DNA from 4 places in the Bradyrhizobium sp. 2TAF36 genome. Region 4 is predicted to be linked to each of the others. Evidence: riboswitches for the same ligand, from Rfam matches in the RefSeq annotation. Region 4 holds a riboswitch; each other region holds the start of a gene.
What was found. Region 4 has a riboswitch for cobalamin ahead of AB4Z51_RS30160 (energy-coupling factor ABC transporter permease). Riboswitches for the same ligand answer to the same signal wherever they lie in the genome.
Positions count from the first base shown of each region.

Region 1: linked by a shared signal. The riboswitch ahead of AB4Z51_RS16595 (TonB-dependent receptor) and the one ahead of AB4Z51_RS30160 (energy-coupling factor ABC transporter permease) in region 4 are both predicted to bind cobalamin.
Region 2: linked by a shared signal. The riboswitch ahead of AB4Z51_RS09610 (TonB-dependent receptor plug domain-containing protein) and the one ahead of AB4Z51_RS30160 (energy-coupling factor ABC transporter permease) in region 4 are both predicted to bind cobalamin.
Region 3: linked by a shared signal. The riboswitch ahead of AB4Z51_RS09595 (ribonucleoside-diphosphate reductase subunit alpha) and the one ahead of AB4Z51_RS30160 (energy-coupling factor ABC transporter permease) in region 4 are both predicted to bind cobalamin.

Region 1 covers NZ_JBFRFR010000026.1:44,263-49,005, reverse strand. Annotated here, with positions in the region: gene AB4Z51_RS16595 (TonB-dependent receptor) at 1-1,424, opposite strand, end outside; cobalamin riboswitch at 1,625-1,832, opposite strand; gene AB4Z51_RS16590 (hypothetical protein) at 2,064-2,429, shown strand; gene AB4Z51_RS16585 (FixH family protein) at 2,532-2,924, shown strand; gene AB4Z51_RS16580 (efflux RND transporter periplasmic adaptor subunit) at 3,009-4,442, shown strand; gene AB4Z51_RS16575 (efflux RND transporter permease subunit) at 4,439-4,743, shown strand, end outside.
Region 2 covers NZ_JBFRFR010000012.1:186,517-191,259, reverse strand. Annotated here, with positions in the region: gene AB4Z51_RS09635 (adenylate/guanylate cyclase domain-containing protein) at 161-1,897, shown strand; gene AB4Z51_RS09630 (hypothetical protein) at 2,024-2,200, shown strand; gene AB4Z51_RS09625 (hypothetical protein) at 2,353-2,565, shown strand; gene AB4Z51_RS09620 (hypothetical protein) at 2,670-2,927, shown strand; gene AB4Z51_RS09615 (hypothetical protein) at 3,056-3,277, shown strand; cobalamin riboswitch at 3,353-3,566, shown strand; gene AB4Z51_RS09610 (TonB-dependent receptor plug domain-containing protein) at 3,681-4,743, shown strand, end outside.
Region 3 covers NZ_JBFRFR010000012.1:180,135-184,877, reverse strand. Annotated here, with positions in the region: gene AB4Z51_RS09605 (DUF6925 family protein) at 1-444, shown strand, start outside; gene AB4Z51_RS09600 (hypothetical protein) at 506-1,084, shown strand; cobalamin riboswitch at 1,198-1,415, shown strand; gene AB4Z51_RS09595 (ribonucleoside-diphosphate reductase subunit alpha) at 1,538-4,441, shown strand; gene AB4Z51_RS09590 (ribonucleotide-diphosphate reductase subunit beta) at 4,452-4,743, shown strand, end outside.
Region 4 covers NZ_JBFRFR010000059.1:48,370-53,112, forward strand. Annotated here, with positions in the region: gene cobM (precorrin-4 C(11)-methyltransferase) at 1-685, shown strand, start outside; gene AB4Z51_RS30150 (cobyrinate a,c-diamide synthase) at 685-1,995, shown strand; gene cobA (uroporphyrinogen-III C-methyltransferase) at 1,992-2,750, shown strand; cobalamin riboswitch at 2,769-2,986, shown strand; gene AB4Z51_RS30160 (energy-coupling factor ABC transporter permease) at 3,024-3,701, shown strand; gene cobF (precorrin-6A synthase (deacetylating)) at 3,748-4,497, shown strand; gene cobT (nicotinate-nucleotide--dimethylbenzimidazole phosphoribosyltransferase) at 4,508-4,743, shown strand, end outside.

The DNA.
Region 1 (4,743 bases), on a different contig from region 4:
GTGTAGATCTTCTCGTCGCTGCGCGGGCCGTAGAGGCCGCGGTCCGGATTGAGGAGGTCGACGTAGTCATTGAAGAACAGCGTGTCCTGCGAGACGTTGAACTGGTTGCTGCTCGCCGCCACGGTGGCGACGAAGCGATTGTCCATTCCGCCGAGATTGGAATTGACGGTGAGGTCGGTGATGTTGCCGTAGAGCCGCTGCGCGTGATCGAGCGCCAGGCGCTCGCGGTAGATGCTCTGCGCGCCTGCGAAATTGCCTACGGTCTGGTCAAACGACGAGATCTCGTTGTTGAACCAGTGCCGGTGGGCGTCATAGCCATAGACCAGGCTCTTCAGCGAGATGTTGTTGGTGATGTCCCATTGAAAGCCGCTGCGCAGCCAGAGCTCGTTGGCGCCGCTGTGATTGTCGAGCACGTTGTAGTTCGTGGTCAGCGTGCGCGCGTCGATGGTGACCGGGACCGGCGTGCCGCCGCCGAGGTAATAGTTGCTCCAGAGGCCGGAGACGACGCCATACGTCGGCACGATGCCCGGCGCGTTCGCCGGCACCAGCGGCGTCCCCCAGTAGAAGCGGTCGTTGTCCTGCCTGTATTCGGTCGCGCCCCAGATCCTCAGGTTCTCGTTGACGCGATAGTTCAGCTGGCCCGAGACGTTGCTGAGCTTCGAATAGGTGTCGTCGATAAAGCCCTTGTTGTTGAAATGGCTGATGTCGAAGCGGTAGTCGAGGCCGTTGATCAGCGTGCTGCCGCCCGATCCGTAACCGGCGCGATAGCCGTTGAAGGAATCGTAGGAAGTGAAGGCGTCGTTGACGATTGGTCCGGTGTGCGGCGCCTTGTTCACGTAGTTGATGGCGCCGCCGGTCGCACCGAGGCCCGCCACCAGCGAGTCCGGTCCCTTGATGATCTCGACCTGCTGGAGACCAGCCACGTCCATGGGACGGCCGGTCATGGTCGACGGCCCGATCGGGATTCCGTTGTAGAGCGTGGAGATCTGGTCGCCGGAAAAGCCACGCATCGAGAAGATGGCGGGCGCGCCGGGCGCATCGCCGCCGGTGACGCCGACTGCAGCCTTGGCGACGTCGGTCGTGGTCCGGATGCCCAGGTTCTGCATCGTCTGTTGACCGATGACCTCGACGGTCGCCGGCATCTCGCGCGCCGTGATGCCGAGCCGGGAGCCGACGTCGGTGACGGCTGCCGTATTGAGCGGCGTCTGTACCGGCCCGCTCGGAGCTTGCGCGGCCGGAACGGCGACAGCAGGGGCGCCACGATTGCGTCCCGCGGCGCGCCGGGCCGCGCGCTGCTTCTGAGTGCCGGGGCTGACGGCAGGAGCCTGTCGCGGCGCAGGCGGCGACACGATCACCGGGCCGACCTCCCGGGAGCGGTTGTCCTGCGCCGCGCTTTGCGCGAGCGCCGCGGACGACAAGGACACCGACGAGAGCAGAGTAATCAGGAAAGCACGCGATAACGCTGGCCTTGCGCCAGCACGGAAATGAAGATTTTGCACGACAACGCTCTGCGGCGACGCAAACAAACCGTCACCGCGGTTGCCTTAGTCATCCACCTTCGCCCCAGGCGGCGGATGCACCGGCTACTTGTCCGACATCAGGGCACCCCGCCCAATGCGTTCGCGCGTGACCATGGCTGGTAGCAGGTTTCCTGGCTCGCGGGTCATCGCCTTCGACCACCTTCCCAGAGGCCCAAGCGGGGCTCCAGTGGTTCGTTTGGTCGTCGGCTATCCGCCTACAGTTGCGGGGGCAGCCGCGGAATTGCCCACTGAGGTGGACGCACCGCATTCCCTTGAAGAGTCCTTGCGGACACTACCGATCACGAAACTGGCATCAGGGGATGAGCGCGTCAACATCCGCGCGGGCTGCTGGACGGGCCGGTCGGTCGATGGTGGCCTTGTGTTGCTGTTTTGCACGATAGTCCGAAGGACCGCGTCGAAACGTCCAACCCGGCCTCCGGACGAGCCTGGGTAACGAACGCTTGACCACGATCAATAACTGCCTTTGGTGTCCGAGTATGCTACTGAGGCCGAGTTCCGGCCCGACAAGGTAAGTCGATATTGATGCAGTTCGTCCGTACCATCCTGGCAGTCGCCATCGCCATATCCTTGGCGATGCTGCCGGTTGGCGCGTCCGCGGCGAACCTCGCAATGTCGTCGGATGGCATGCAGACGGCCATGCACATGAGCGGCGACGCCGACATGTCGATGGACGATTGTTGTCCCGACATGAAGGGAACGGGCTCCCATAGCGGCGGCTACAAGTGCGGGATGGGCTTCTGCTGCGTCGGTGGGATCATCGCGCTCGGTGATGTCAGGCCCGTGGCGTTCGAACGTCTCGCCGTCATGGCCAGCACGATGGCTATTCCCCCGGATCAGGTCGTTTCCTTCCGCGGCGGCAGTCCTCCTTTCCGACCTCCTCGAATCTGATCTCGCAAAGCCCGAGACGCGAGCGGCGTGCCTGCTCGCGACGACGACTGACGTGCGCGCTTCACGCGCCACGGCGAAAGATCAATTCATGAGGACAGGACAATGCTTTCCAAAATCAGCACCGCGGCTCTCGCCGCCACCCTTTCGCTTGCCGCTTCCGCCGCGATGGCGGGCGCGGGCGACTACGCCTTCGAGCCCGTCACTCCGCAGATGAAGAAGGGCGAAGACGTCACGCTCGCCGTTCGCCTGACGAACAAGCAGACCGGCAAGCCGATACCGGACGCAGTCATCTTCAAAAGCCGCCTCGACATGGCCCCGGACGGGATGGCCGAGATGGAATCGGCGGTCGCGCCGCTGCCGTCCAGGGAGCCGGGTGTGTACGCCTTCAAGACGGACCTGCCGATGGCTGGACGCTACCAGATGACGCTGTCCGTGAAGGTGCAGGGCGAACCGGAGACCGTCACCGGCAAGGTGATCGTCACGGCGGTCAAGTGAGCGTTCGGGCGCTGCCCGGCGGCGCCCGACATTCCCCTTTTTCCTTCACACGGACGCGCGCTCCCGGGCGCGCGGATACACCATATGAAAACGCTGCGTCTCCTGACGGCTCTTGCGCTGGGCGGTGGCCTGGTCCTGGCCGGCTACTACTGGCATTCGAACGGTGCGGGCTGGCTCGCTGAGGCCGACATATCATCGGCTGCGGCTGGCGCGGAGCGAACGCCGCTTTACTACCGCGATCCAAGCGGTGCGCCGCTCTGGTCTGCGGGTCAGAAGAAGGACGACCGCGGGCGGGACTATGTGCCGGTCTACGACGACGATGGAGCGGCCGTCGCGCCGGCGCTACCGAAGGCGCAAGCGGCTTCGCCGCGAAAAATCCTCTACTACCGCAATCCGATGGGGCTGCCCGACACGTCGCCCGTCCCAAAGAAGGATCCGATGGGGATGGACTATGTCGCCGTTTACGAAGGCGACGACACCGACGACGGCACGGTGAAGCTGTCGCCCGGCAAGATCCAGCGCGCGGGCGTGAAGTCCGAGCCCGTCGCGCGGCGCCCGATCCGGGTCTCGGTGAAGGCGCCCGGCACGATCCAGCTCGATGAACGCCGCGTGTCGGTGATCGCGATGCGCGCCGAGAGCTTCGTGCAGAAGGTCGCCGACGTGACGACCGGCACGCGCGTGAAGGCCGGCCAGCCGCTGATGGAAATCTACAGTTCGGCGGTGGCGTCCGCGGCGGCGGAATATCTCGCGACGATCACCTCCAGGACGGTCGGCGGTGTCGAGATGTACGGCCGCGGCTCGCGGCAGCGGCTGGTCAATCTCGACGTTCCCGAGTCCGTCATCGCGGAGATGGACAAGACGCACACCGCGCCCGTGGCCATACGCTGGTCTGCGTCGCGCGACGGGGTCGTGCTCGAACGCAACGCGATCGAAGGCATGCGGGCCAATCCCGGCGACGTCCTGTTCCGGATCGCGGACACCTCGGTGGTCTGGGCGCTGGTCGACGTGGCCGAGCGCGATCTCGGCAACATCGCGGTGGGGCAGTCAGTCGCGGTGCGCGCGCGCAGTTTCCCCGGCCGAACCTTCACCGGGACAATCGCCGTCGTCTATCCGCAGGTGAACCGCGACACGCGAACCGTTCGCATCAGGATCGAGCTTGCCAATCCGGACGCGGTGCTGCTGCCCGACATGTACGTCGATGCCGATATCGACACGGCCGATGCCGCGCCCGTCCTGGCGATACAGGACAGCGCGGTGCTCGACACCGGCAGCCGGCAGGCCGTCCTCGTCGACAAGGGGGAAGGGCGTTTCGAACCGCGGGAAGTCAAGCTCGGCCGTCGCGGCGGCGGCTATGTCGAGGTGCGCCATGGTCTCGCGGACGGCGAGGCGGTGGTGACCTCCGCCAACTTCCTGATCGATGCGGAAAGCAACCTGAAGGCGGCGCTGAAGGGGTTTGGCGAGGCGGCATCCCAGGCCACCGACGCCGGCCCTGGCAATGCAACGGGAGATCACAAATGATCGCCCGCATCATCGCCTGGTCGGCGCGCAATCTGCTGCTCGTGCTGTTCGGGACCGGCTTCGCGGCCGCCGCCGGCCTCTATGCCCTGGTTCACCTTCCGCTGGATGCGATCCCGGATCTCTCGGATACGCAGGTCATCGTCTACACCGAGTATCCCGGCCAGGCGCCGCAGGTGATCGAGGATCAGGTCACCTATCCGCTGACGACGGCGATGCTCACGGTGCCGAAATCGAAGGTCGTACGCGGCTTCTCGTTCTTCGGCGTTTCCTTCGTCTACGTGATCTTCGAGGACGGCACCGA
Region 2 (4,743 bases), on a different contig from region 4:
CGGAAAGGGCAATGCCTTCAACCTTTGTTAACGAATAGGGCTCGCGCGACGGTTGCGCGCGGTTCAGGGCGCCGCGAAGGCCAGATTGCGCGTGTTCCCGCGTCCAAATCCGGTGTATTGAGTTCCCAACCGATCCTTTCAGCTCTTACCCCCACCGCTCATGCCACTTTTCAACCAGTCGATCAGGCGCAAGATCGTCGGGATCGCCCTCGGATTGATCGTCCTGATGCTGGTCACCGCGATTCTTTCGATGGTGATGTCGAGCCAGGTCGGCGTCCTGCTCGACGAGCTGACCGATCGCTACATTCCGGCCTACGGCCATCTGGCGCGCGCCAACATCCGCTCGCTGGAGCGCTCGGTGGCGCTGCGGCGGATGGTCATGATGAAGATGCAGGCCCCCTCGGAGGAGGAGGCCTATGCGGCGCGCCTGCGCGAATTCGAGGAGGCCGATCGGAAGATCGACGAGGAAGCCGAGGCCGCGCGCACGCACATCAACGCGATCATCGACGACAAAAGGACGCCTTCCGACAATGCCGGGCTGGCGCGGATCGAGACCCGCATCGAAACCACTCTCACCGAGCTGCGTCACGACATGAATGAGGACCACGCAAAACTCCTCAAGCAGGTCGAAGGCAAGCAGATGACGGAGGCGCGCGGGACCCTGGAGCATCTCGACACCATACGCGACCAGTTCAACCAGAAGATCGACGCGATCCGCGCCGACATGCTGAAGCAGGTCTTCGCCAGTACGGCGACAGTGATCGGTCGCCAGCGCCAGGCGATGATCATTTCGGGCATCGTCACCATCCTCGCGGCGGTGGTCGGATTTGCTTTCGCGCTCCTCGTCTCCAGTGGCATCACGCGACCGGTGCGGCTGTTGCTCGCCGGCACCCGCGAGGTCGAGGCGGGCCGCTTCGACAAGACCATCACGGTCTCGACCCAGGACGAGATCGGCGAACTCGCCGCCGCCTTCAATCGCATGATCGAGCAGCTGCGGCACAACGAGCGGATCCGTGAGACCTTTGGCCGCTATATCGATCCCAAGGTGGCGCAGGGGCTGATCGACCGACCCGAAGTTGCCATCGACGGCCAGCGCCGGGTGATGACCATCATGTTCTCCGACATGAGCGGCTTCACCTCGATGAGCGAGGGCATGACCCCGCGTGGCCTCGTCAAGGTCATGAACCACTATTTCACGGTGATGTCCGCGCCGATCCGGAGCCATCGCGGCGTTATCGATAAATATATCGGCGATGCCATCATGGCCTATTGGGGCCCTCCCTTCATTGAGGAGGACGAGCCGGCGCTGTTCGCCTGCTACGCCGCCATCGACATGGCCGATGAGGTGCCGGCGTTGCAGAAGCAATTGCCTGACCTGCTCGGTATCCGCGCCATGCCAGGCCCTTGCGATCTGCGCATCGGGATTGCCACCGGCGAGGTCCTGACCGGCAGCATCGGCTCCGAGCTGATGATGAGCTTCACCGTGATGGGCGATGCCGTGAACCTCGCTTCGCGGCTCGAACTGGTCAACAAGATCTACGGCACGCGGATCCTGATCGCGCAGGCCACGGCGGACGCGATCGGCTCGAACCTCGAGCTGCGCGAGATCGATCGTCTGGCGGTGGCCGGCCAAAGCGCATCGCAGGCCATTTTCGAGGTGATGAGCAAGGCGCACGGGCTCAGCGTCCCGCAGGAGAGCCTGCGCGCGCGCTACGCCGAAGGCCTCGCCGCCTACCGCGCGCAGCGCTTCGACGAGGCTCGCGCCGCGTTCAATGCAGCGCTCGAAGCCGTGCCCGGCGACGGTCCCTCGCGCACGCTGCTCGGCCGCATCGCGCAGTTCGAGGCCAATCCGCCGGACGCCAATTGGGACGGCGCCTGGCGGCTGGAGCAGAAATAGCTGTTCTTGCTGGGCTTGCACCGCCCTTGCTGGAAAAAACGTTTCTACTCGATAACGATGTTCGCCGTGACCTATTTCTCAGGCTTAGGTTTGACGTCCCTTGTGGCGTTTGATGGGGACACGCCGATGACAGAACTTCATGACAGGCTGGAACGGTTCGAGACGCTCACCGCCGAATGCGAGCTGATTGCCAAGCTCGCCACCGACAGCACCAAGCGCGAGTTCTATCTGAGACTCTCGGAGCAGTATCGTCAGCTGGCGGTGGATATGCGGAAGGCGATCGCGACCAAGGCCGCGGCCTGACGCCGCCTGCAATCCGTTCTTAATGTTTGGCGCGCATCCTTTGAGGATGCGAGCGTCGCGATCATGATTGCTCGCATTGGGAATGCCGAGGTCCGTTGCGGTGCAGCGCATCTCGCTGACGTCGCTTTGCCGCTCCTCACCAGGGCAATCCCATGCGCCTTCTCGCAGTCCTCATCTTCGCGCTCATGACGGCCGCCTGCAACCAGGAGCAGGACATCACCGGCTCGACCCCGGTCTGTGCGATGCGGAACTACAGCTCCTACAATCCCCGCGACATGAACCAGTGCGTTGCCGCCTGCAAGGCGTGCGACCACGGCAACACCGTCACCTGCACCACGTCATGCACCCTCAAGGGTGCCCACTGAGCGGCGGCGCTGCGTGAAGCTGAGGAGCAGACGGTGCTCGGGCACCGGAACGATTCACATGGGTTAGTCATTGAAGGGGCAGGCAGGACGCGGAGTCCTATGGAATGGGTATGCTCGATCCCGGTCGGTTCCTGGTGTCGTGCTCGCATTGCGATGCATGGCCGATGGCGGCCAACGTCAAACGTTCGAGCTGGTCGGCGTCGCCGCACGAGGTCCGCTTCGTATGCCCGCGCTGTCGCCGCGAGGAGACCGCCATCATCTCGGCCTCCGGTGAGCTGACCCCGATCCGGCGCATCGACGCTCCGCTGCGCGATGTCACCGCGGCCTGGGCTCAGGCCCAGCGGCCAAGAGGTCGGGCGTAGCCCGCCCGTCACAGGACCAAGAGATCGGGCGTAGTCGGCTCTGCGCAACGCCTTGCGCGGTCCGTTTTTGGAACCCAGCCTACGCCGACGCGTTTCCGCTCCGACATCAACGCACCGAGGCCCTGCGAATGATCAGCGAGCATTTCGACACCCGCACCCGGATCAACATGAAGCTGGCGCTGGATCGGGTCTGCCGCAATCGCCCGGTCGGCGAGGACCATTGCTTTCGCAGGTCCGTTGCCGAGAACATCATCCGCTGCGCGCTCACGGGCCGCACCGGCATCGGCCAGCTCGTCGATGCCGGCGAGCGGGCGGTGATCAGGACGCGTTCGGAGCGGGAGCCGGCCTGATTGCGCCGGCTCAATCTCCGGTGCGGTGCTTTGCCCGTCATGCAACCGGCCGATTGACTCTCCGCTTGCCCGCCCCGTAGATTGGCCGGTGACGGTTCTCCTCACGGAGATCAAAAGGGAACGTGGTGCGAGGTTTTCCCGATACCGGGATATTCTCAACGCCACGGCTGCCCCCGCAACTGTAAGCGGTGAATCTTTCGTCATATGCCACTGGGAATCTCGGTCCTGGGAAGGCGACGTAAGGTAACGACCCGCGAGCCAGGAGACCTGCCGTCAGCCGTGGTCACACGCGAAGATGTCGGTCGGGGAGTACAGACATTAGCTTCACGGGAGCAATCGAACGCTCCGCCGTGAAACCTCGTTCGCTGTGACGTGCCACTGACGTCATACCGAGGTTACAAGAGTGTCCCGTATTGTCTTTGCCGCCAGGCGCTTCCGCGCCGGCGTTGTCGCGTTCGTTTCCCTGTATTCGCTCGATCTGTCCATTGCCCAGGCCCAGCAGTCGGCATCGCCCGATCTGCTGCCGCCGGTCGAGGTCGCGCCGACCGAGCGTGCGGCCAAGCCGCGAGCCGCGCGGCCTGCGCCCGACCAGCCCGAGCAGCGGCGCGTCGCTCGGCTGCCGAAGCCCGAGCTGGTGCCGGCGTCGCCCCCGGTTGCCGGGGTATCCGCGGCCAACCTGTTTCCGACGGTCGTCGTCAGTCCGACGGGCGTTGTCACTCCGACCAATCTGGTTGCGAGCTCGGTGACGGTTCTGACCGCCAGAGACATGGAGCGCGATCAGCGCCGGACCGCATCCGATGCGCTGAGCGCGGTTCCTGGCCTGAACCTCGTGCAGACCGGCGGTCCGGGGGGACAGACGTCGATCTTCATGCGCGGAACGAATTCCAACCACACCAAGGTCCTGATCGACGGCATCGATGTCAGCGATCCCGGCAACCCGAACCGTTCGTTTGATTTCGGCCAGTTGCTCACCTCCGACATTCAGCAGATCGAAGTCCTGCGCGGTCCGCAGGGCGGTCTCTACGGCGCAGACGCGCTGGGTGGCGTGATCTCCATCGTGACGAAGAAGGGCGACGGTCCCGCCCGCGCCACCGGCTCGGTCGAGGGAGGCTCGTTCGGAACGTTCAATCAAACTGCAGGTCTGAGCGGTTCACAGGACCACTTCAACTATGCCTTCAACGTCGCGCATTTCCACGCGAACGACGTGCCGGTGACGCCGGTCGAATTGCTGCCGCCGGGGCAGAAGGCGATCGGCAACAACTACGACAACATGACTTATTCGACGAAGCTTGGCGCCGAACTGAGCGAAAACCTGACGCTCAATGGCGTGGCGCGGTACACCGACGCTACCCTGCGCTTTACCGGAGACACCTTCGATCCCGTCACATCCGCGAGCTTTCCCGCGGCCGCGCAAAGCACGCAGACGGTGCACCAGCTCTTCACGCGCGGGGAGGCGGTCTGGTCCG
Region 3 (4,743 bases), on a different contig from region 4:
GGCGGGCAAAGCCCTGACGGCCCGCACACCCACGTCTCGCCAAAGCTGCTTGCGCATCGCCGCACCCATGCCGCCACCGAGCCGCTGCCTGAGGGGTGGATCCCCTGCGCGCATCTCTATCCGGCCCATCCGCTCCGCGATCAGCTCGGCCGCAAGCGCGCTTTTCGGCCGGATCATCACGCAGCCTTCCAGGCGCTGCTCGAACTCTATGGGCTGCCGGAGCTGACGGCGTGCAAGAGGGCCGTGGTCGAGGCGGTCGCGAAGGGGCGGGGATCTGAGACGGCGACGCTTCCGCCCGATCGCACGGCGCGCGCCACCGTTCGCGTGGCCTTGCGCCAATTGGCGGCCAAGGAGCCGCACACCGTGACACTCGCCGCCTGGCTTGCCGCCTACGACCGGCGCGATCCAGCCGAGACTGAAGATCCCATGGAGGCTCTTCACTGAGTCAGACGTGATGCCGCGTTCCAGCAAAATTGTGCTACAAATCCCACAAGGAGATCGTTCCATGACTGTCACCATCCTGCCGCCCCACGCCGACCGTTTCCGCCTTCATCCGGTCGCGTCGCGCATCGCGCCGATGTTCTGCTTTGCACTGCTGACGGTGTCATGCGCGCTCGCGAGCTTCGCGCTTGCCTGCGCGACGCCGTTTGCGGCGTTCGCCGTCGTCGCCGCCGCGATGCTGCCGATGCGTCCGGCGCTGCTCGTCGTCACCGGCGCCTGGCTCGTGAACCAGACCATCGGCTTTGGCGTGCTGCACTATCCCATCGATGGCAGCACCATCGCCTGGGGCTTTGTCATCGGTGCTGCCGCGTTGCTGTCGACGGCAGCGGCATCGACCGTTCTCCGCCTGCTGCCGCAGGGCCGCACGCCGCTGATGCTGGCCATCGCGCTCGTCGCCGCCTACGCCGCCTATGAGCTCGCGCTGCTTGCCGCGACGCCGTTCCTTGGCGGAGAGGGCGCGTTCACTGCGGCCATCGTGACGCGCATCGGGCTGACCAGCGCCGTCTGGCTCGCCGGCCTCGTCGCCGCCTGCGAGATCGTCCGCCTGGTCGATCCGTTCGGGCGCGCGATGCGGAACGCGTAATGCTGGATGTGCGTCATCCCAAGGGTTGCGCGAGCCAGGCGGGAACTCCCGCATTCCACAGGGAACACCGCTTCCGGCCCGCAACGAATCGTTGACACCCGGCTGCATATGTCACCACATGTGGGCGTCACGGTTCCGCTGGATCGCAAGATTTAGTGGCTAAGAGGGAAGCCGGTGAACCGCGCGAGAGCGCGGAATTCCGGCGCTGCCCCCGCAACTGTCAGCAGCGAGCTGCTTCCGAACAATCGTCACTGGTGCCTTTCGCGCCGGGAAGACGGGAAGTGGGCGACGACCTGCGAGCCAGGAGACCTGCCGCGACGATCTGAACGTCCACGGGCGGGGTGTCCGGCGGTCGCTTGCACGCACCGCCCGGCAACTCTGCCGCCGGCGTTTCTGCAGCGTCCTTCCTTACAGCCCCGTTCAAACACAACGCGCGCATCACGGGGCCCTTTGATGTCACTCAACCTGCACGACGCGGACACCGCTTCCGCACCCATCGTTCATTTGCGTCCACAATCGCTTGCGCCTGCTTCGAGCGAGCCGGCCATGCAGATCATCCGTCGCAACGGCAAGGTCTCGCCGTTCGATTCCGCGAAGATCGCGGTCGCCATGACCAAGGCGTTTCTTGCGGTCGAAGGCACCAGTGCGGTCGCCTCGCGCCGCGTCCATGAGAGCGTGGAGCAGCTGACGGCCGAAGTCGTCGCTGCGTTGATGCGGCGGGCAGGCGAGGGACGCACCTTCCATATCGAGGATGTGCAGGACCAGGTCGAGCTCGCCTTGATGCGGAGCGAGCACCACAAGGTCGCACGCGCCTATGTGCTGTACCGCGAGGAGCGGTCGCGCCAGCGCGCCGAGGAGGCGGCCGCGGAAGCGACGCCCGCTGTCGCGCCGGCACTTCATGTCACGCTCGCCGACGGTTCGCGCGTTGGTCTCGACACCAAGCGGCTTGCGCTGATTATCGGCGAAGCCTGCGCCGGTCTCGACGGCGTCTCCGCGGCACCCGTGCTCACCGAGACCACCCGCAATCTCTACGACGGCATCAGCCAGGACGAACTGGCGCTGGCCTCGATCATGGCCGCACGCACGCTGGTCGAGCAGGAGCCGAATTATGCTTATGTCAGTGCGCGCCTGCTGCTGGACAAGCTCCGCGGCGAGGTGCTGTCCTATGTCCATGCCGGGCCGACCTTCGCCTCGCAGGCCGATATGGCTGTGCGCTATGCCGAATATTACCCGGCCTACGTGAAGACCGGCATCGCTGCCGAACTGCTCGATCCTGAACTGGCCCGCTTCGACCTCGGCCGGATCGCGGCTGCACTCAAGCCCGAGCGCGACCTGAACTTCCAGTTCCTCGGCCTCCAGACGCTGTACGACCGCTACTTCCTGCACGTCCGCGGCAAGCGGATCGAACTGCCGCAAGCTTTCTTCATGCGCGTCGCGATGGGTCTTGCGGTGCGCGAGATCGACCGAGAGGCCAGGGCGATCGAGTTCTACGATCTGCTGTCATCGTTCGACTTCATGGCCTCGACGCCGACGCTGTTCAATTCGGGTACGCTGCGTCCGCAATTGTCGTCCTGTTTTCTCACGACAGTCTCGGACGACCTCGACGGCATCTTCAAGTCGATCAAGGACAACGCACTGCTGGCAAAATATTCCGGCGGCCTCGGCAACGACTGGACGCCGGTCCGTGGGCTCGGCGCCCACATCAAGGGCACCAACGGCGAGAGCCAGGGCATCATCCCGTTCCTGAAGGTTGCCAACGACACCGCGATTGCCGTCAACCAGGGCGGCAAGCGCAAGGGCGCGGTCTGCGCCTATCTGGAGACCTGGCACGTCGACATCGAGGAATTCCTCGACCTGCGCAAGAACACCGGCGACGACCGCCGTCGTACCCACGACATGAACACCGCCAATTGGGTGCCGGACCTGTTCATGCAGCGCGTCGATGCCGATGGCGAATGGACGCTGTTTTCGCCCGACGAGACGCCCGATTTGCACGATCTATACGGCGGGGCGTTCAAGACGGCTTACGAGGCCTATGAGGCCAAGGCGAAAGCCGGCGGCATGCGCGTCTTCAAGACCGTGCGCGCGAGCGACCTCTGGCGTCGCATGCTGACCATGCTGTTCGAGACCGGTCATCCCTGGATCACCTTCAAGGACCCCTGCAACCTGCGTTCGCCGCAGCGGCACGTTGGCGTGATCCACTCGTCGAACCTCTGCACCGAGATCACGCTGAACACCTCCGCCGACGAGGTCGCGGTCTGCAATCTCGGCTCCATCAACATGCTCAACCATGTCGGGCCTGATGGTGTCGACCAGGCCAAGCTGAAGCGGACGGTGACCACCGCCGTCCGGATGCTCGACAACGTCATCGACATCAATTTCTACACCATCCCGGAGGCGCGTCGCTCCAACATGCGTCATCGTCCCGTCGGGCTCGGCCTCATGGGCTTTCAGGAAGCGCTTCAGGTCCAGCGCATTCCGACCGCGTCCGACGCGGCAGTGGCGTTTGCCGACACCAGCATGGAGGCAATCTCGTTCCACGCGATCGAAGCGTCGTCCGATCTCGCCGCGGAGCGCGGACGCTATCCGAGCTTCGAGGGCTCGCTGTGGTCGAAGGGCGTCTTGCCGCTCGACTCCATCCAGCTTCTCGCCGACGCGCGCGGTGGTCTCGACGTCGATCGCTCCGCAACACTCGACTGGGATCGCCTCCGCGAGAAGGTCACGTCCAGCGGCATGCGCAACTCGAACGTCATGGCGATCGCGCCGACGGCGACGATCTCCAACATCTGCGGCGTCTCGCAGTCGATCGAGCCGAACTATCAGAACCTGTTCGTGAAATCGAACATGTCCGGCGACTTCACGGTCGTGAACGAGTTCCTGGTGCGCGACCTCAAGGCGAGGGGGCTTTGGGACGAGGTGATGGTCTCCGACCTCAAATATTTCGACGGCAGCGTCGGCCAGATCGACCGCGTTCCTGACGATCTGAAGGCGCTCTACGCCACCGCCTTCGAGATCGACAGCGCCTGGCTGATCGAGGCGGCCGCGCGCCGGCAGAAATGGATCGACCAGTCGCAGTCGCTCAACCTCTACATCGCCAATCCCTCCGGCAAGAAGCTCGACGCGCTCTACTGGCTGGCCTGGCGGCGCGGCTTGAAGACGACGTACTATTTGCGCTCGCGCAGCGCCACGCATGTCGAGAAATCGACGTTGAAGGGCACCGACGGAAAGCTCAATGCGGTGTCCGCGTCTGTGGCGGTGTCGCACGCGCCGATCGTGATCCCGACCGCAGCGGCACCGGACCTCGACGGCATCAAGGCCTGCCGGATCGACGATCCCGAATGCGAAGCGTGCCAGTGAGGAGATGACGATGCTCGACTGGTCCGATACCGAAACCACAGCAGCCGCTCCGGCCGCCTCAAGTCTAGCCACTGCACTGCGTCCGCAGAGCCAGCTCAAGCTCGAGCCGGCCGACCCGACCGGCCTAGGTGCGATCGACCGCGCCGGCGGCCGCGTCTCCGTCGACGAGAAGCGGATGATCAACTGCCGCGCCGACGTCAACCAGCTGCTTCCGCTGAAGTACAAATGGGCCTGGGAGAAGTATCTCTCAGGCTGCAACAATCACTGGATGCCGACCGAAGTTTCGATGCAGGCCGACATCG
Region 4 (4,743 bases):
GGGCTCGCTGGTGCCCGAGGGCGTGCTGGCGCATTGCCCGCCCGGTGCACGGATCGTCAACACCGCGCCGCTGTCGCTTGACGAGATCATCGCGGAGATCGCCGCCGCGCATGCCGCCGGCAAGGATGTTGCCCGCCTGCATTCCGGCGATCTCTCGATCTGGTCGGCGATGGGCGAGCAGCTTCGTCGCCTGCGCGCGCTCGGTATTCCCTACACGGTCACGCCAGGTGTTCCGTCGTTTTCGGCTGCAGCAGCTGCACTAGAGATTGAGCTGACGCTGCCCGGTCTTGCCCAGTCAGTCGTGCTGACGCGCACGCCGGGCCGCGCCAGCGCGATGCCTGAGGGCGAAAAGCTCGCGGCGTTCGCCGCCACCGGTGCGGTGCTCGCGATCCATCTGTCGATCCATCTGCTCGACAAGGTCGTCGCCGAGCTCACGCCGCATTACGGCGCGGATTGCCCCGTCGCGATCGTCTGGCGCGCGAGCTGGCCGGACCAGCGCATCGTTCGCGCCACGCTGGCGACGCTCGATGCCGCCGTCGGCACCGAGATGGAGCGCACCGCGCTGATCCTGGTTGGCAAGACGCTTGGAGCGGCGGATTTTGACGAGAGCCGCCTCTATGCCGCCGATTACGATCGGCGCTATCGGCCGGTCGGCGCCGATCCGCGCTTTCCGGAGGCATCGTGATGCCGGCAGGGCTTGTCATCTCGGCGCCGGCCTCCGGCGTCGGCAAAACCACGCTGACGCTGGCGCTGGCGCGCGCCTGGCGCAATCGCGGATTGAACGTGCAGTGCTTCAAGAGCGGGCCCGACTATATCGATCCCGCCTTCCATGCCGCTGCGACGGGGCGCGCTTCCGTCAACGTCGATAGCTGGGCGATGGATCGCGGGACGATTGCTCATCTCGTGGGTCGCGGCACTGATGCCGATGTCGTGCTCGCGGAGGGTTCGATGGGCCTGTTCGACGGCGTCGCCGCGCGCGGCGTCTCCGGCACCGGCGCCACCGCCGACATTGCGGAGATGCTGGGCTGGCCGGTGCTGCTGGTGATCGATCCTTCCGGACAGGCGCAGACGGCGGCGGCGATCGCCGCAGGCCTTCGCGACTATCGTGCCGGCGTGCGCCTTGCCGGCGTGGTGCTCAATCGCGTCGCCAGCCCGCGACATGAAGATCTCGTGCGGCGTGCACTGAACGACGCCGGCATCGCCGTGTTCGGCGCGCTGCCGCGTCATGCAGAAATCAGCCTGCCGAAACGGCATCTCGGCCTGGTGCAGGCCGAAGAGCAGGCCGAGATCGGCAAGCTGATCGACGAAGCCGCGCGCTTCGTCGCCGAGCATGTCGATCTCGATGCGGTGCTGCGGGCGGCAGCAAGCTGTTCGCCGCAACCGGCGGCAAACGGCATGAACGTGACGCCGCCCGGGCAGCGCATTGCGTTGGCCCGCGATGCCGCGTTCTCCTTCATCTATCCGCACATGCTGGAGGCCTGGCGCGCGGCCGGCGCCGAGATCTCGACATTCTCGCCGCTTGCCGATGAAGCGCCTGACGCGAGCGCCGATGTCTGCTGGCTGCCCGGCGGCTATCCCGAACTGCATGCCGGCACGATCGCGGCCAATGCGCGCTTTCGCAGCGGCTTGCGCGCCTTCGCTGACACACGGCCGGTGCACGGCGAATGCGGAGGCTATATGGTGCTGGGAACCGCTCTGACCGACGCCGACGGCGTCCGTCATGAGATGACGGGCCTGCTCGGACTGGAGACGAGCTTTGCCAAGCGCCGCATGCATCTCGGCTATCGTCTCGCTGCGCTCGCCGCGCCGATGCCGGGCCATCAGGTCGGCGCGCGCCTGCGCGGTCACGAGTTCCACTATTCGACGATTGTCGCGCAGCCGGATACGCCGCTGGCGGTCGTGCACGATGCAACAGGCGCGATCATCGCCGAGACCGGCTCGCGGCGGGGACAAGCCACCGGCACGTTCTTCCATCTGATCGCGGAGGATCGGTGAGCGGTTTTGTCACTTTCATCTCGGCCGGCCCCGGCGACCCCGAGCTCCTCACGCTCAAAGGCGCCGCGCGGCTGCGCGATGCCGACGTCGTGCTCTATGACGACCTCGCCTCGGGCGCGATCCTCGATCTGGCCCGGCCCGGCGCCAATCTCGTCGCGGTCGGGAAGCGGGCAGGGCGGCCCTCGACCAAGCAGCACCACGTCAACCGCCTGCTGATCGATTACGCCGCGGCCGGCGTCCGTGTGGTGCGGCTGAAATCGGGCGATGCCGGTATCTTTGGCCGGCTCGAGGAGGAGCTGGAGGCTCTGCGCGAAGCCGGCATCGGCTACGAGATCATTCCCGGAATCACCTCGGCCTGTGTCGCCGCCGCGCAAGCCGGCATTCCCCTGACCCGGCGCCACACCTCGCGCCGGGTGCAGTTCGTGACCGGGGCCGATGTCACCGGCGAGCTGCCGCAGAATTTGAACTGGGCGGCGCTGGCGGATCCCGAAGCGACCACCGTCGTCTATATGGGCCGGCGCACCTTTCCGGCGCTTGTCGCAAAATTGATCGAGCACGGCCTCGCCCCTGATACCCCGGCGCTGTTCGCCGAATCCCTCGGTCGTCCCGACGAGCGGCTGGTCCGCACCACCATTGCCGAGCTGGCGGAACAGCTTGCGCGGGGCGGCGCGGCCTCGACGGCGGCGGTGATCCTGTTTGGCGCGCTGGCGGGCGATTATCCGTCAGGACCGTCCCGGCCGCCCTTCGCCCCTTGACGCCCGGCTGGCGAAAGGGGCACACAGGAGACGCATGGTGCTCGAGGCGGCGCAAACCGCCGGAGCATAATCGGGAATGGGGGTGGGCGGACAGTTGCGCCGCCCAAAACCCCAGCCGCCCCCGCGACTGTAAGCGGTGAGGGACTCCGATCAGCCACTGGGCCGCAAGGCCCGGGAAGGCCGGAGAACCCCAGTGAACCGCGAGCCAGGAGACCGGCCGTGCATGTCTTGTGGCCAAGGCCGTCGGGTGTGACGGCAGGAAGGAACTGAACCATGCATATCGAACCCGGAGTCGTATCGGGCGCCAAGCTCGTGTTGAGTTACGCAACCGGCATCGCAGTCGGCGGCGTTGCGCTGAAGCTCGCGGTCGAGACCGTGCGCGAGCAGGGCATCACGTCGTTCGCGGCGCGGACGCTCGCCACCACGGGCCTCGTTTTCGTCTTCTTCGAGATCCTGCCGCACTTCCCGGTGGGCGTCTCCGAGGTGCACTTCATCCTCGGCTCGACCCTGTTCCTGCTGTTTGGGGCAGCGCCCGCGGCCTTCGGCCTTGCGTTCGGACTGTTGTTCCAGGGCATCTTCTTCGAGCCGCCCGATCTGCCGCAATTCGGCATGAACGTCACCACGCTGCTGGTGCCGCTGTTCGGGATCCAGGCGATCGCCGCGCGGATCATTGCCCGCAACACCGCCTATGTCGATCTCAGGTATCGCCAGGCGCTGGCGCTGTCGACCACGTATCAGGCCGGCGTCATCGCCTGGGTTGCGTTCTGGGCGCTCTATGGCTCGGGCTTCGGTGCGACCAACCTCGTCAACATCGCGACCTTCGCGGCCTCCTACGCGCTCGTCATCGTGATCGAGCCGCTGGCCGACCTCGGTGTGCTGGCGCTGGCGAAGTCGCTGCGCGGCGTCACCGCGCCCGGCCTCGTTACCCCGCGTTTGCATAACGCGGCTTGAGAGACAAGCGAACGGGCGGCCGTGATGGCCGCCCTTCGCACTCACGATGCTGACACTCTCCCTGATAGGCATCGGTTGCGGCGATCCCGAGCAGCTCACGCGCGCCGCCGTTCAAGCCATCAACGCGGCCGATCTCATCCTGATCCCGCGCAAGGGGACGGCGAAGTCCGATCTCGCAGATCTCAGGCGGACGATCTGCGCGGATGTACTCACCAATCCAACGACGCGCATTGCCGAGTTCGATCTTCCTGTGCGCGATGCCGGTGAAGCGGACTATCACAAGGGCGTGGACGACTGGCACGATGCCGTGGCCGCGGCGTGGTCGCGGACGATCGCCAGCCATCTCGAAGGTAAAGGCAAGGTCGCGCTGCTGATCTGGGGCGATCCCTCGCTGTACGATTCCTCGCTGCGCATTGCGCGGCGGCTCGATCCCTTGCCTGATATCGAGGTCGTGCCGGGCATCACCTCGATCCAGGCGCTGTGCGCGGCGCATGCGCTGCCGCTCAACGACATCGGCGAGCCCTTCCTGGTCACGACGGGGCGCCGCTTGCGCGAAGGCGGCTGGCCGCAGGGCGTCGATACCGTGGTGGTGATGCTCGACGGCGGCACGGCTTTCCAGTCGCTCGATCCAGCCGGGCTGCACATCTGGTGGGGCGCCTATCTCGGTATGCACGATCAGATCGTCATGTCGGGCGTTCTGGCCGAGATCGGCCCGCGCATCGTCGCCGCGCGACAGGATGCGCGCGAGCGGCACGGATGGATCATGGACAGCTACATTCTCAAGCGCAGGCCGTAAGCGAGGCAGCATGCTCCCCGAATGGGTCACCCGGAAATGCCCCGAGGTCTCCGCTGTCCATCGCGAGGCGGCGCTCGCGCGTCAGGCGCAACTCACAAAACCGGCCGGCGCGCTCGGCCGGCTGGAGCAGCTTGCGGTCGAGCTTGCGGGCCTGCAGGCGACCGAGCAACCGCGCGCTGCGCGAGTGCCGATCATCGTCTTCGCCGGCGATCACGGCATCGTCGCGCAGGGCGTGTCGGCCTATCC